One region of the Tistrella bauzanensis genome, then DNA from elsewhere that is predicted to be linked to it. Evidence: riboswitches for the same ligand, from Rfam matches in the RefSeq annotation. Region 1 holds a riboswitch; each other region holds the start of a gene.

Region 1 (5,409 bases):
CGAACTCCTGACCGTTTGGGAATCCCCTATGAGTCAGGACTCACGAGATTTGGTATCACCTATCACCACACGGCCCTGGTGCTGAAATCGGAGCTGACGGCGGGCACGGTGGTGCTGCTGCCGCTCAGCGCCCCGTCCGGCTTCACCCTGGCGGTGGATGGCAGCCAGAACGTCACCGTGACCTCCACCGTCACCGGCGCGGCCGTCGCCAGCCGCGTGGTCGTGGTGCCGTTCGACGCCTCGACCCACTGATCCTGTCAGTTACGGACCCTGCCAGCCACGACACTGGCAGACAGAAGAAGGCCCCGCCGGCATTGTCGGCGGGGCCTTCTTCATGCTTCAGGATGTGTCGCCGCCGCGATCAGAACCCGGCGGGGTTGCCGATCAGAGTGAGGAATTCGCGGCGCAGCGTCGGGTTGTGGCGGAATTCGCCCAGCATGCGGCTGGTGACCATGCTGACGCCGGGCTTGTGAACGCCGCGAGTGCTCATGCACTGGTGTTCGGCCTCGATCACCACGCCAACACCCTTGGGCTTCAGCACCTCTTCGATCGCATTGGCGATCTGCGAGGTCAGCTTCTCCTGGATCTGCAGGCGCTTCGAAAACGCCTCGACCACGCGGGCAAGCTTCGAGATGCCGACCACACGGCTGCGCGGCAGATAGGCGACATGGGCGACGCCGATGATCGGCACCATGTGGTGCTCGCAATAGCTTTCGATCCGGATGCCGCGCAGCGCCACGACCTCGTCATAGCCGTCGGTTTCCTCGAAGGTCCGCTGCAGGATCTCGACCGGATCCTGCGCATAGCCCGCGAAGAATTCCTCATAAGACCGGACCACGCGATCGGGCGTGGACAGCAGGCCTTCGCGGTCGGGATCGTCGCCGGCCCAGCGGATCAGGGTCCGCACGGCGGCTTCGGCTTCGGCGCGGTCCGGCCGCGCCGCAGAGGTCGCGTCCGGGGTCTTCACCTGGCCGTCAAGTTTCACCGCCAGCACGTTTTCGCGTGTCATTGCTCAAGCAACTCCCAGGGTGCGGCCGGCTGGACACGTCGCCCGGCTGGCAAAAGCTGCGCGGGGCGTCGTGTCTGCGGCGGGCCGATCGTACGAAAGCTGTCAGTTTTACGTGGGCACCCGCCAGCCGGATCATCGGTGCGGACATGCCCTGGCAGCTCTCGTGATCACGCGGAACAGTTGGCCGCGATACGGCGGCCTCCCGGTCCGCGAACCGGTGGCAGGATGGGGCAATGCAACCAGAGATCGCCCTGCACCTGCCTGATGGAACTTCTACTATAGGTTTTGCCAGCTACCCCTGCAAGCCCGTCCACGGCGAAAATCGCGGACGACCGTGCGGCGCCCGGTGCCGGCTGTCCCTGCGTGCGCGCCCCAAAGGGGTTCAGACCAGATCTAGTCCATTCGGCGCGGATTGCCAGAGGCGGGCCCCTCATCCGGTTGCGACCGGGGGCCGGCGGTCAGTTTATCGTCTGGGCGGCATGGGGGCTGTCGAGCGAGAAACTCGGGATCTCGACCTCGAACATCTCGCCGGCGGCGCTCTCCATCTGATAGCTGCCGCCCATGATGCCCGACGGCGTGGCCAGCGGTGCGCCGCTGGTGTATTCGAAGCTCTCGCCCGGTGCCAGCACCGGCTGCTCGCCTACCACGCCCGGGCCGCGCACCTCCTGAAGCCGGCCCAGCGCATCGATGATCCGCCAGTGGCGGCTGCGCAACTGGACCGTGTCCGCGCCGTGATTCTCGATCCGGATGTGATAGGCGAAGACAAACTGCCCGTCTTCCGGCGATGACTGGTCGTCGACATAGAACGGACGCACCGCCACCATGATCGAGCGGGTTGTCGCGCTGTATTCGTGTTCCGCCGCCATCATCCCCACCTGCTCAATCGTCGCATCATGGCGACACCATACCGATGTCCCCACCCCGGCAAACCCGCCCGCATGCCGGCCTCGAAGGGTCTGCGAAGCCAATATTGCGACCAATGCAGCGGATTTCCAGTGCCGAGCGCAAGCCCTAATCGGCAGACGGGCCTCGCCAGCGGTTATGCGGCGTCGAGTGCGGCCCCCAGATCGGCCGCCAGATCCTCCACATCCTCAAGCCCCACCGACACCCTCACCAGCCCTTCGGTGATACCCACGGCGGCCCGCTGGTCGGCGGTCAGGCGCTGATGGGTGGTGGTGGCCGGGTGGGTGGCCAAGGTCTTGCTGTCACCCAGATTGTTCGAGATGTCGGCCACCTCCAGACGCTCAAGAAAGCGGAAAGCGGCGTCCTTGCCGCCGGCGAAATCCAGCGCCAGAACCGTGCCGCCACCCCGCATCTGCCGGCGTGCCAGGGCATGCTGGGGATGCGAGGCGAGGCCCGGATAGATCAGCCGCGTCAACGCCGGATGGTTTTCAAGCCGCCGGGCCAGCGCGGTGGCGGCCCGGGTCTGTTCCCGCACCCGCAGCGGCAGGGTTTCCAGCCCCTTCAGCAGCACCCAGGCGTTGAAGGCGCTCAAGGTCGGGCCGGTATGGCGCAGAAAATTGCGCAGCTCGCCATCGCAGAAGGCTTCGTCCGACAGGATGGCGCCGCCCAGAACCCGGCCCTGGCCGTCGATATGCTTGGTGGCGGAATAGACCACGACATGGGCGCCAAGCTGCAGCGGCTTCTGCAGGATCGGCGTGGCGAACACGTTGTCGACCACCAGCCTGGCGCCACAATCGCGTGCCACCGCCGCCACCGCCTGAAGGTCGATCAGTTCGAGCTGCGGGTTCGACGGGGTTTCCAGAAAGAACACCTTGGTGTTCGGCCGCACCGCCGCCGACCAGGCCGCGATGTCGTCGCCGCGCACGAAGCTGGTCTCGATGCCGAACCGGGGCAGCAATTCGGTCAGGATGTACTGGCACGATCCGAACAGCGCTTCGGCCGCGACCACATGGTCGCCCTGGCGGAGCTGGCAGACCAGGGCGGTCCACACCGCCGACATGCCCGATGCCGTGGCCCGGCAGGCCTCGGCACCTTCCAGCGCCGCCAGCCGGGTCTCGAAGGTGCGCACCGTGGGGTTGCCATAGCGGCTGTAGACGAAGCCGGGCTCCTCGCCCTTGAACCGGGCCTCGGCCCTGGCCGGGCTGTCATAGACATAGCCCGAATTCAGGAACAGCGCTTCCGATGTCTCGCCATGGGGGCTGCGGTCCAGCCCGCCGCGCACCGCCAGCGTCGCCTGCCGGCGGCCGGCGCCGGCCGCCGGCTTGTCGCCGCCACCCCGATCGCTCTCCCACAGCCCGTCATCGGCCGCACATTCGTCCTCGACGCCGTTCCGGCCCCCGTCTTCCCGCATGGTCACATGTCCGCATAAAAAAACCCGGCCTCTGGCCGGGTCGACGCACAATCCGTTCTGCGCCCGCTCCCGACCTTTTAGCAGCGAGATTTACGTGGTCCGCAAGCCGGCCGGCCCAAATCCCCACGGATGCGCCGACACAAGCCACACGTGCCCCGCGACATCAGGGCGCCACGATACGCCCGGGCGCGACCGGGGGTCAAGTCCTGAAGATATCAGCATCTTTCACCCATCCGCGGCCTGTAGATCCAGCACCGGCCCGCCGGCCGCCGCCGCCTCGTCCGGATCATGGGTCACGATCAGCGTCGGCACCGCCTCGGCGCGGATGCGGGCGAACACGGCCGTGCGCAGCCTGTGGGCCAGCGGCCGGTCCAGCCGCGCGAAGGGTTCGTCCATCAGAACCATGCGCGGGCGTGCCACGAGCATCCGCATCAGCGCCACCCGCGCCCGCTGCCCCCCCGACAGGGTCAGCGGGTCGCGACCACCCAGCCCGGCCAGGCCCGCCTCGGCCAGTGCCGCGTCGATCAAGGCCCGGCGCCTGGCCCGCGACAGCCCGGCGGGCAGGCCGAAGCCGATATTGGCGGCAACCGTCAGATGCGGGAACAGCAGATCATCCTGCATCATCAGCCCCACGCGCCGCGCCTCGGGCGGCAGGCCGTCGATGGCAGTACCATCCAGCCACACCCGGCCGGCCATGGTCACACCCGGCCCGGCAATACCGGCGATCACCGCCAGCAGGGTGGATTTACCCACGCCGGACGGCCCGACCACGGCGCCGATCACGCCTGCCGGCACCGTCAGATCCAGCGGGCCGATCAGCGGCCGGTCATGGATGCGCAGCGCCAGCCGGTCCAGCACCAGCCCGGCGGTCATTGCCGCACCGCCCGGGCCGGCGCGCGGATCAGGCTGGCCAGCAGGAAGCCGATGGCGGGCAGGGCGGTCATCAGCAGGGCTGCAGTCGATGCCGCCCGCCGGTCGATGCCGGATGCGGCGGCGACGGCTTCGGTGGCCAGCACCGGCAGCCGGCCACCGCCGATCATCAGCGCCGGCAGATATTGTGCCACACCGACCGCGAAGCCGATCGCGGCGGCAATCGCCATCGGCCGCGCGGTCAGCGGCAGCATCACCGCCACCCAGGCGCCGCCCGGCCCCCGGCCCAGGCTGCGCGCCAGCAGCCGCGGCCGGGGGTCGGTGCGGCGATAACTTTCGCGCAGCGCCAGAAACAGATAGGGGAACACATAGAGCAGATGGCACCACACTACGGCCACAACCGTGCCGTCCAGCCCCAGGCGCAGCGCCAAGGCGCGGATGCCGGCCAGAAATGCCGCCGGCGGCAGCAGCAGCGGCAGATAGACCAGCGCCTCCGCCGCCTGCGACAGCGAGCGGCCGGCCCCGGTTCCGCCGTCTGCACCCAAAGCCTCACGTTCCAGCACCAGCACCGCCAGCGGCAGGGCGATGGCCACCGGCAGCAGCCCCAGCCAGACCGTGCGGGCGATGACGCAGCCGAGCAGCGCCACGGTATCGGCCAGCCGGCCCGGTGCCCAGCGCATGGGCAGCAGATCGGGGAACCGCCAGCTTGCCGCCAGCGCCCAGATCACCAGGGTGGCAAGGCTGGCGGCCGCCAGCAGCAGCGCCAGACCGCCGACCAGCCCCGACAGGCCCGACAGCGCCGGCGCCACGGGCTGGCGTGGCCGTCGCACCAGCGGTGGATCGATGCGGGCCGGATGATCGCCGCGACCGCCCGCCAGCCAGAACCGCGCCAGCCGCTCACCCAGCCACCAGATGCCCACCGCCACCGCTGCCAGCGCCAGTTGCGCCAGGGCGGCGGCATGGCCGGCGGCGGCACGGGCGGGGTCGGCATCGAACAGCAGCGACAGGCTGCGCACGGCGAAGCTCGGCGGCAGGCTCGGCCCCAGCACCACAGCCATATCGACCGTGCCGATGCCATAGACCAGCACCGCCACCACCGGCCAGCGCAGCACCGGCCAGATCTGTGGCGCCACGATCCGCCACCACGCGCTGGCCGGGCGCCAGCCCAGACAGCGCGCGCGGGCCAGCACGGCGCCGGCACCCAGCCGCGCCTGTG
Region 2 (5,409 bases), on a different contig from region 1:
TGGCCAAGGATGATGTGACGCGTGCTCATGATGTTCTCCAGACCTTGATGTCGGCGTCGATGGCGCAGCGTTCAGATGATGGAAGGCGATGTTGCGGCTGCAATGTCCGCATAGTCCGCGATACCCGCACCATAGAGCGTCGCCGGGATGAATGCCGCGAGCGGCCGCCGGCTTGCGGTCGCTCCGCCAGATCGGGATTGGCGATGAACGGGCGACCGAAGCCGACCAGCGTCCACGGCGCGCAAATCCTTCGCGAGAAGCGGTTGCGATACCGGCAGAGGCGCCGGTGATGAATGGGATGGCGGTCATGGCATTGCCCTTCCCTGGTGGGGCTCATATTCATGACAGGCATCATCATAGATCATAAATATGATAATCATCATGTAAATGTCAACGGCACGGGCGAAGAATTTCAGCTCCAAGGACGACCTGATCGGGCAGGCCTTCGTTCCGTCGGTCACGGAGTCGCCCGGATCACGGCCACAGGCCACATCGGGGCCGGCCGGTTCCGCGCGGCCGACCCAGCCGGTCAATCCTGCGCGTCCCTCTGTGGGAGAGCGAATGCGATGACCTCGTCGCCATTGCGAGACCTGATGCCACCATGCCCGCCGGCGGCGATGACCACATATTGCCGACCGTCCGCGCCTATGTAAGTCAGCGGCGTGGCGTTGCCGCCAGCCGGCAGATGGACCTGCCACAGGGTTCGCCCGGTGCGGGCATCGAGGGCGCGCATGTATTGATCGGTGGTCGCGGCAATGAAAATGAGCCCGCTGGCGGTCGCGGCACTGCCGCCCATGCTGAATACGCCAGTCGGCAGACCAACAGGCATTCGCAGACCGAAGGGGCCCATGTCGCGTGTGGTGCCGAACGGCCGTTTCCACACGATCTCGCGGCTCACGAGGTCGATCGCCTGCATCTGCCCCCAGGGCGGACGGGCACAGGGCACGCCCAGCACGTTCAGCCAGGGGTCGACCTTGATTGCGAATGGCGTGCCATGCTGCGGATTGTTGCTGAACGGCGGCTGCGGATATGGCTCTCCCCAGCCGCTCCAGGGCTGGTAGAGATCTTTCGCGAAACCTTTCTCATAGGGCAGCATCTTCAGTTTGAACGGCATGAAAGTGGTGTTGATGTACATCAGCTTCCGCGCCGGATCGATGGTCGGGCCGTACCAGTCGGAGGTACCGTCAAACGCCGGCCAGCCGATGGTGGGTGTCAGACCGGGCGGCGTGAACAGCCCGTCATCTCGCATGTGGTGAAAGGTGATGCGGCACAGCAACTGGTCGATCGGCGTGGCGCCCCACATGTCTGTCGCCTGAAGCTTCGGCGCTCTCAGCGACGGCATGTCGACCGAGAAGGGCTGGGTCGGCGAATAGCGTTCGCCGGGGATATCGCCCTGCGGCACCGGCCGTTCCTCGGCCGGCGCGATCGGCTCACCGCTGCGCCGGTCGATCACGAAGATCTCGCCTTGCTTGGTGGTCTGGACCAGCGCAGGGATCGTGCCGCCATCGCCATCGCCATCGCCATCGCCATCGGGAAGATCGACCAGCGATGGCCCGATCGGAAGGTCGAAGTCCCACAGGCCGTGATGCACGGTCTGGAAATGCCAGCGCTCTCGGCCGGTCGTCGCGTCGAGCGCCACCAGCGCGCCGGAATAGGCCTCGTCGAACGGCCGCCGGCCGCCGCCATAATAGTCGGGCGTCGCGTTACCGAGCGGAATATAGATCAGATTGAGCTGCGGGTCGGCCGAATACACGCCCCAGCCATTGGGGGTTCCGCGCGTATACACCTCGTCTGGGCCGAGGGGGTCGGTCGGTGGATTGCGCCCCAGATCCCAGGACCATGCCAGATGCCCATCGACGGCATCGAAGGCGCGGATCACGCCGGATGGTTCACCGACCGTCTGATTGTCATAGACCCAGCCGCTCAACACGATCTTGCCGTTCATCACCATCGGTGGCGAGGTGATGAAATGGAAGCCGGGCGGCACCGGCCCCATGTTCTGGCGCAGATCGACCATGCCTTCGTCGCCGAACGTCTCGCAGGGTTTGCCGGTCGTGGCGTCGAGCGCGAACAGACGCGGAAGGTCCGAGGCGGTGGAGACGATGTGCTGCCGGCAGGGCGTGCCCTCAGGCGCCTCGAAATACGAGACGCCGCGGCAGGCCTGATAGATGTTGTGCGACATGTCCCCGCCCGGCTGGAAGCGCCAGAGCCGTTCGCCCGTGGTCGCGTCGAGCGCGATCACGTCGCGGTGCGGTGTGCACAGATACAGCGAATCATCCACCTTGATCGGGGTCGCCTCGAAGCTGAATTCGCGGCCGCGCTTTTTCTCGCCCGGCTTCGGCATGTCGCCGGTCGAGAACGACCACACCTTTTCAAGGCGGGCGACATTGTCGGGGGTGATCTGGTCGAGCGCCGAAAACCGGTCATTCGCATGGGTGCCGCCATAGGATCGCCAGTCCGCTCTGGCGATGAAGCGGTCGGCGGGCGCCTGTGCCCCGACCGTCCAGCCCGATGTGTCGTCGGTGCGGGCATAGCGCATGTCGGTGATCCGGTAACCCGCCGCGAAGACGAGACCGATCAGAACCATACAGGCAAGCATGCCGCCCCACGACACCGCCCGGACCTGGCTGTGGCCGGCAATCTGCCCATGCCCGGGGGCCTTCAAGAGCCGGCCTGCCACCCACGGCGACAAGATCCAGATGCCCAGCACCAATGGCGCGACAAGTCGCGGCAGAAGCGCCCAGCCGTCGAGGCCTGCCTCATAGATCGCCCAGGCGATTGTGCCGATCAGCACCGCCACATAGACCCATACGCCGGCCGGGTGGCCGGATGACATCACGGTGCCGCTCAGCACAAGCAGCAGTCCGGTGACAAGATAATATGGCGTACCCCCCAGGTAGAGCAGCCAGCCCCCAAGGACCGCAAGCGCAAGGCCGATCAATCCGACGAGGATGCCGGTGATCAGCACGATCCCGCCGGGCCGGCGGGGCGGATGAAGCAGGTCTCGCATGATGAACGCTCCGGTTCGGACTGCGGCATCCGGCCGGGCCGGGTGACACGACCGGCGCCAGTGACCGTCGGCATCGATGACGGCCGGCTTGCGCCCCCAACAGCACGTCGGGCGAATTGTTTCCGATCGATGCCTCCGCTCCGTGGCGATCATCCGGGCATGCAGCGCCATGCAGGCGGTCATACTTGCCCCTTGAGACGGCCGGAAATCTCCCCTACAACTGACGCGACATCAAGAGTTGGGGCGCGCCCAACGCCAACCTGCCGACCGGGCAAGGTGGCACTCCCGCCTGTTTCATGGGGGAGGATGTGGCCGAACCGGCAATCAATCGGATCACGCCACGGCGCCAGCCCCGCACTACGTCGGAGGATGAACGCGTCGATGCCGATCAAGATTCCCGATGACCTGCCGGCCCGGAGCACGCTTGAAGCCGAAGGCGTGATGGTCATGCGTGAGACCGACGCCATACGGCAGGATATCCGGCCGTTGCGGGTCGGGCTGCTCAATCTCATGCCCAACAAGATCCGGACGGAAACCCAGATCGCGCGTCTGATCGGCGCGACGCCGCTGCAGGTCGAATTGTCGCTGATCCGCATCGGCAGCCATGTCGCGCGCAATACATCCGTTGATCATATGAGTTCATTCTATCGAAGCTGGGACGATATCCGGTCGGAGCGCTTCGACGGTTTCATCATCACCGGTGCCCCCATTGAACGGCTGCCCTTTGAAGAGGTCACCTATTGGGGGGAGCTGTGCGACGTGTTCGATTGGACCCAGACGAACGTTCATCGCTGCTTCAATATCTGCTGGGGCGCGCAGGCGGCGGTGCATCATTTCCACGGTGTGCCCAAGCATGACCTGCCGGAAAAGGCCTTTGGCGTTTTCCGGCATCGCAATCTGGCGCCGGCCTCGCCCTATCTGCGCGGCTTTTCCGACGACTTCTCGATTCCCGTATCACGCTGGACCGAGATCCGGCGCGAGGATCTGCCCCGGGATGCCGGCATCACCGTGCTGGCCGACAGTGACGACGCCGGCTTGTGCCTGCTCGACGATCCGCGGCACCGCTCGCTGCACATGTTCAATCATCTTGAATACGACCGGACCTCGCTTGCCGAGGAATACCAGCGCGATGTGGCGACCGGCGATGCCATTCAGGTGCCGAAGAACTACTTTCCCAAGGACGACCCGACCCGGGAGCCGGAGAACCGCTGGCGCAGCCACGCCCATCTGCTGATCGGCAACTGGATCAACGAGATCTACCAGACCACGCCATTCGACATCGAGGCCATCGGCGCCGATTGACGGCACGGTCAATCGCCATGGTCGCGGCCGGCATCGCCAAGGGCGGCGATTCGGCCGCGCAGCCAGTGCTGGCCGGGATGGGTGTCGTTGCGACGGTGCCATGACATGACGAACGGCACGGTCGGCAGATCCAGCGGCGGTGGCAGCATCACCAGTGCATCGGCATGGCCCGAGGCCATGATCACGCCTTCCATCAGGGTCGCGATCAGGTCCGACCGCGCCACCAGCAGCGGCGCCGCGTACATGTGGGGCAGGGTCAGGGCCAGGTGCCGTTTCAGACCCCGTCTCGCCAGAGCCGCGTCCACCTGCCCGAACTGGTCGCCTTCGGGCGAGACCAGCAGATGCGACAGCGTGAGGAAAGCGGTCAGATCCAGCGGTGCCTGTGCGGCCGGGTGATCTTTCCGCAGCACACAGACGAAGCGTTCCCTGAACAGCGGCTGGTGCAGGATCCGACCGCCGCCGGTTGCGGTGGGCGGAACGCCAACGGCGATATCGACCGTGCCGGCATCCAGCATCGCGATTGCATCGTCTCGGGCCGCGATGTCGCGGACATGCAGGGCCATGCCCGGTGCGTCATGCCGCAGCCGGTCCAGCAGTCGTGGCAGCATCAGAAGGCCCGGATGATCCGATATGCCCAGCGAGATCGCGGTTGTCGCGGTCGCGGGATCGAAAGTCCGGTCAGCGCCCAATGCCCGGTCTATCTGGGCCAGCGCCTGAGCCAGCGGTTCGGCCAGATCGATCGCCCGTGGTGTCGGTTGCAGACCGTGCGGCGCCCGGACGAACAGGTCATCCCCGATCAGCGCGCGCAACCGCGCCAGTGCCGCACTCATGGCCGGCTGGCTGCGCCCGATCCGGGTACCGGCGCGGGTGACGCTGCGTTCCGTCATCAGTGCGTCGAAGGCGATGAGCAGGTTGAGGTCGATGCGATGAAGATCCATGCGGTGGATGTTCACATATATTCTCTATCGATTTCAATGATGATGCAGCCGGGCCTATTCCTGTGGGGGTGACGCTGACATCAACTCTCATTCAGGACGACCGGACCCATGGCCATGTCGCTACACCATCAGGAACAGCCCGGCCCGCAGGGGCTGGGC
Region 3 (5,409 bases), on a different contig from region 1:
CCGGGGCCGACCCCGCCACCCGGCCGGGCTTTCTGCTGAACGTCACCAATGACGGCTGGTTCGGCCTGACCGCCGGTCCCTTCCAGCATTTCGCCGCCGCCCGGATGCGGGCGATCGAGGAAGGCCTGCCGCTGGTCCGTGCCGCCAATAACGGCATATCGGCGATCGTCGACCCGCTGGGGCGGATCGTGGCGCTGTTGCCCCTGGACCGGCGCGGCGTGCTGGATGGCCCGCTGCCGGTGGCGCTGGCACCGACCATCTATGCCCGGATGGGCGACGAGGCCGCCGGCATCGCGGCCCTGCTGGTGATGGTGGCAGGTTTTCTGACCACACGCCGCAATACCGGTGCTGCCTGAGCATTCACAGGATCTTGATATATTTTCGCATGACCTTCTCGTTATCTTGCAGTGTCTGATTGCTGACTTTTCTTCCTGAGGAAATCCCGCAGGACGGTTGGATCAGCGATCTGATTTTCCCCCGGAGAGTCAGTAGACTACTTTGCGATGTCGAGTCTGCGGGATAAGCAACTGATGCGTGTTCAACCTGTCACTGGAGGCGAGTGTGACCGGGAATGCAACCCGGAATACGCGTTTCATGCAGCCCCATGCGCGCGCCGGGGTTGACCCATGCCATGGCGTGATGTCATCTATCCGGCTGGTAACAGGTCGGAAACGAGGCCTGCGGGGTGCGAGGAGGGATGACGCGGATGGTGACGAGACTGAACCCGATTGACGCTCATGTCGGTGGACGCGTGCGGTTGCGCCGGCAGCTTCTGGGGCTCAGCCAGGAAAAGCTGGGGCAGCGGGTGGGACTGACCTTCCAGCAGATCCAGAAATATGAACGCGGCACCAATCGCATCGGCGCGGGCCGGCTGTTCCTGATCGCCCATGCATTGGATGTGCCGGTATCGTTCTTCTATGATCAGGCAGAAGCGGTGGCGGGAGGACGCGGGCTGATCAGCGTCGACGACGGCTTCGACTGGGCGGTGATGGAAGGCCCGGACGCCCAGATGCTGGCCTTCGACTTCGCCCGCATTCCCGATGCACGCACCCGCACCCGTGTGATTGATCTGGCGCGGTCGATGAGCGACGCGATCGGCACCGGTGCCTGAAAAACGTGCTTGATTCCGGAAGCACGTCGTGGAAGTTTCATCCGAGGGTTTGAGCAAAACCAATGCGCGAAAATCACATGTCCCGCAAGCGTGACCTGTGAGAGCGTGGGTATGCCAGATCATCCGTGGTCGGATTTGTGCCGCTTGCCGCCACGTTAAACAGTGCGCTAAGTGGGCTTGGTGGGCGCATTCCCGTGTCAACCCGCCGAGAACCCAGACGCACGGAGTCCATCGTAGGCAACCGGCGGGCTGAAAGCCCGCGAGGTTGCCCGGACCGTGGTCGGAGCCACGGTTCGTCGTCGGTTCTTGAGGGGTTGAAGACGCGTCATGGCCCGCAGCAACTACCTGTTCACCAGCGAGTCGGTCTCCGAAGGCCATCCAGACAAGATCTGTGACCGGATTTCGGATGCCGTTCTCGACCATCTTCTGTCTGCCGACCCGTTCTCGCGGGTCGCCTGTGAAACGCTCGCGACCACCAATCGGGTGGTGATTGCGGGTGAGATCCGCTCCAAGGGCGACACCTCGCCCGAAACCATCGAGCAGGTGGCGCGCGACGTCATCCGCGACATCGGTTACGAGCAGGACGGCTTCCACTGGCGGACCGCCAGGATCGAAGTGCTTCTGCACGATCAGTCGGCCGATATCGCGGTCGGCGTCGATGCCGCCGGCAACAAGGATGAGGGCGCCGGCGACCAGGGCATCATGTTCGGCTATGCCTGCCGGGAAACCGACGCGCTGATGCCGGCGCCGCTCCACTATGCCCACACCATCCTGCGCAATCTGCGTGCGGCCCGCCGCTCGGGCGACGTGGCGCTGCTTGGCCCCGACGCCAAGAGCCAGGTGACCCTGCAATACGAAGGCGGCAAGCCGGTGGGCGCCACCTCGATCGTGTTGTCGACCCAGCACATCGCCGGCGTCACCCAGGACGAGGTGAAGGCCGCCGTGCGGCCGATCATCGAGGCCTCGCTGCCTGCGGGCTGGATGTGCGACGACGCCCATCTCTATATCAATCCGACCGGCAATTTCGTGATCGGCGGCCCGGATGGCGATGCCGGCCTGACCGGGCGCAAGATCATCGTCGACACCTATGGCGGTGCAGCACCCCATGGTGGCGGCGCCTTCTCGGGCAAGGATCCGACCAAGGTCGACCGGTCGGCCGCCTATGCCGCGCGCTATCTGGCGAAGAACGTGGTGGCGGCCGGGCTGGCCGATCGCTGCACCATCCAGCTCTCTTATGCTATCGGCGTGTCGCATCCGCTGTCGGTCTATGTCGACACCCACGGCACCGGCACGGTTGACGAGGCCAGGCTGGAAGCGGCGATGCGCGAGGTGATGAACCTGACCCCGCGCGGCATCCGCGAGCATCTGCAGCTGAACAAGCCGATCTTTGCCCGCACCGCCTCCTATGGCCATTTCGGGCGCGAGCCCGAGGCCGATGGCGGCTTCTCGTGGGAGAAGACCGATCTGGTGGAGGCGATCAAGCAGCTTGTGCTCTGATCCTGATCCATGCGATCAGCAAGGGGCGGCATCCGGAGATCCGGGTGCCGCCCGCTTTTTTGTCGACAGCCCACCCCTCTGACCAGCCCGGACACCGGACAGCCGATGACCGTTTCAAGCCATAAGCCCGCCGCCCCGCCCGCCGCCACGACCGTCTCTGATGCCGATGACGCCGACAGCCATGGCGACAGTGTTGGTCGGCGCCACTTCGGCCGCCGCATCGGCCGGCCGCTGAAAGCCAATCGCAGCCGGGTGCTGGAGCAGACGCTGCCGGCGCTGGCGATTGCGCTGCCGCCGCGCGGCGAGGGCGGGTCGCTGTCGCCGATCGACCCCTATGCGCTGTTCGATCATCCGCCGGCGGCGCTGGCGCTGGAAATCGGCTTCGGCGGCGGTGAGCATCTGATCGCCAGGGCCGAGGCCGAGCCCGACACCGGCTTCATCGGCTGCGAGCCCTATATCGGCGGCATGTCGGCGCTTCTGGTTGAACTGGAGGTCCGCGGCCTGCGCAATGTACGGGTGCTGGGCGATGATGCCGCCCGCCTGCTGGACGTGCTGCCCGATGCCTGTCTCGACCGGGTCTATCTGCTGTTCTCGGACCCCTGGCCCAAGCGCCGCCACGCCAAGCGCCGTTTCATCCAGCCCGAGACGGTGGCGGCGCTGGCCCGGGTGCTGAAGCCGGGCGGCGAGCTGACGGCCGCCACCGATCATACCGATCTGTGTGCCTGGACACTGGCCCATGTTCGCGCCCATCCGGCCTTCACATGGACGGCACGCCGGCCAGGCGACTGGCAGCGGCGGCCCGACGGCCAGATCGAGACCCGCTATGAGGCCAAGGCCCGCGCCGCGGGACGGGTGCCGGTGTTCATGCGGTTTCTGAAGACCTGAGCATTTTTCTGGGGGGCTGCGTGCTTTTTCCGAAGATCCGGCGTGTTTCCAGCGCGGAATCGCTCTGGGCGGCCTTGTCTGGCCGCAGTGACACCCCCACGTTCGCTGAGGCGCCGATTGCAGGCAGGCGAGGTTGCGGCGGATGGACGGCGGGGCGCGGGCGCCCCCGGGGACAAACTCCTTGCGGTTCCGTTACATATGCGTATATTGACCGTCGTCCGCGTTTGCGGACCGCCGGCGATCCCGCCAGCGCCCAAGCCGACGAGCCTTCCGCCCCGGTGAGGGACCGGAGGGGTATCCGGCGTGGGCACGCCGGAGGTCGCGGTCACATGCAGCTTCCGCCGGGTGGGCCTTGGGCCCGCCTTTTTTTGTTTGTGCCGCGTCGGACCATCACCTGTGTCGGGCCAGTCGCCCGCGCCGGTCTGGCCTCGCCCCGCCACTGGAGGAGCGCATGGACGTCGTTCGTCGTATCACCGAGCTGATCGAGCCGGCCATCGGCGATCTCGGTTACGAGGTCGTGCGCATCGTGTTCCGATCGGGCACCAACGCCACCTTGCAGATCATGGCCGAGCGCACCGACGGTCAGTTGATGACGGTCGATGACTGCGCCGAGATCAGCAATGTCGTGTCGGCGCTGCTCGACGTCGAGGATCCGATCACCGAGGCCTATGCACTTGAGGTCAGCTCCCCCGGCATCGACCGGCCGCTGACCCGGTTCAAGGATTTCGAGCGGTTCGCCGGCTTTGAGGCCAAGATGGAACTGCGGCGCCCGCATGAGGGCCGCAAGCGGTTCCGCGGTCGGCTTGCCGGCGTGCGTGATGGCGGGCTGGTCGCGATCCGTCTGGATGACGGCGCTGAAGCGGCCCTGCCTTTCGACGAGATTTCGTCGGCGAAGCTGATCCTCACCGATGAGCTGATCGCCGCCGTCCAGGATAACCGGAGCTGAGTGCGCCCCATGGACATCAACTTCAACACCGGCCCGGTCCGGCACGAGCTGCTACAGGTCGCTGACGCGGTTGCCCGCGAGAAGTCGATCGACCGCGACAGCGTGCTCGAAGCCATGGAACAGGCGATCCAGACCGCGGGTCGGCGCAAATACGGCCAGGATCACGATATCCGGGCCACCATCGACCGCAAGACCGGCGAGATCCGTCTGTACCGCTATACCCAGGTGGTCGACGAGGTCGAGGACGAAGCGACCCAGACCACGGTTGCCGATGCCCGCCACCGCAAGCCCGACGCCGCCCCCGGCGATTTCCTGGTCGACCCGCTGCCGCCGATCGATTTCGGCCGCATCGCCGCCCAGACCGCCAAGCAGGTGATCGTGCAGAAGGTGCGCGAGGCCGAGCGCCTGCGCCAGTTCGACGAGTTCAAGGAACGGGTCGGCGAGATCATCAACGGCATCGTCAAGCGCGCCGAATATGGCAGCGTCGTGGTCGATCTGGGCCGCGCCGAAGCCGTGATGCGCCGCGATGAACTGCTGCCGCGGGAAAGCTTCCGGGTCGGCGACCGGGTCCGCGCCTATATCTATTCGGTGCGCGAGGAACCCAGGGGGCCGCAGATCTTCCTGTCGCGCACCCATCCGATGTTCATGGCGAAGCTGTTCGCGCAGGAAGTGCCCGAAATCTATGACGGCATCATCGAGATCAAGGGCTGCGCCCGCGATCCGGGATCGCGCGCCAAGATCGCGGTGACCAGCAACGACAGCAGTATCGACCCGGTCGGTGCCTGCGTCGGCATGCGCGGCTCGCGGGTGCAGGCGGTGGTTGCCGAACTGCAGGGCGAAAAGATCGACATCATTCCGTGGTCGCCCGATACCGCGACCTTCCTGGTCAATGCGCTGGCCCCGGCGGAAGTCGCCAAGGTGGTGCTGGACGAGGATACCCAGCGGATCGAAGTGGTGGTGCCGGATGAAC

Evidence for each region. Region 1 has a riboswitch for S-adenosylmethionine ahead of metZ (O-succinylhomoserine sulfhydrylase). Riboswitches for the same ligand answer to the same signal wherever they lie in the genome.
Region 2: linked by a shared signal. The riboswitch ahead of metA (homoserine O-acetyltransferase MetA) and the one ahead of metZ (O-succinylhomoserine sulfhydrylase) in region 1 are both predicted to bind S-adenosylmethionine.
Region 3: linked by a shared signal. The riboswitch ahead of metK (methionine adenosyltransferase) and the one ahead of metZ (O-succinylhomoserine sulfhydrylase) in region 1 are both predicted to bind S-adenosylmethionine.

Annotation. Positions count from the first base shown of each region.
Region 1 covers NZ_BMDZ01000058.1:26-5,434, forward strand. The annotation lists partial or broken gene IEW15_RS26050 (hypothetical protein) at 1-252, shown strand, start outside; gene folE (GTP cyclohydrolase I FolE) at 362-1,009, opposite strand; gene apaG (Co2+/Mg2+ efflux protein ApaG) at 1,468-1,875, opposite strand; gene metZ (O-succinylhomoserine sulfhydrylase) at 2,049-3,323, opposite strand; SAM riboswitch at 3,381-3,460, opposite strand; gene IEW15_RS19485 (ATP-binding cassette domain-containing protein) at 3,549-4,196, opposite strand; gene IEW15_RS19490 (ABC transporter permease family protein) at 4,193-5,409, opposite strand, start outside.
Region 2 covers NZ_BMDZ01000007.1:111,902-117,310, reverse strand. The annotation lists gene IEW15_RS05260 (thiolase family protein) at 1-29, opposite strand, end outside; gene IEW15_RS05255 (membrane-bound PQQ-dependent dehydrogenase, glucose/quinate/shikimate family) at 530-3,010, opposite strand; SAM-I-IV-variant riboswitch at 3,234-3,348, shown strand; gene metA (homoserine O-acetyltransferase MetA) at 3,392-4,312, shown strand; gene IEW15_RS05245 (LysR family transcriptional regulator) at 4,321-5,250, opposite strand; gene IEW15_RS05240 (ester cyclase) at 5,359-5,409, shown strand, end outside.
Region 3 covers NZ_BMDZ01000012.1:50,004-55,412, forward strand. The annotation lists gene lnt (apolipoprotein N-acyltransferase) at 1-356, shown strand, start outside; gene IEW15_RS07440 (helix-turn-helix domain-containing protein) at 707-1,111, shown strand; SAM riboswitch at 1,227-1,302, shown strand; gene metK (methionine adenosyltransferase) at 1,439-2,608, shown strand; gene trmB (tRNA (guanosine(46)-N7)-methyltransferase TrmB) at 2,714-3,493, shown strand; gene rimP (ribosome maturation factor RimP) at 3,945-4,439, shown strand; gene nusA (transcription termination factor NusA) at 4,449-5,409, shown strand, end outside.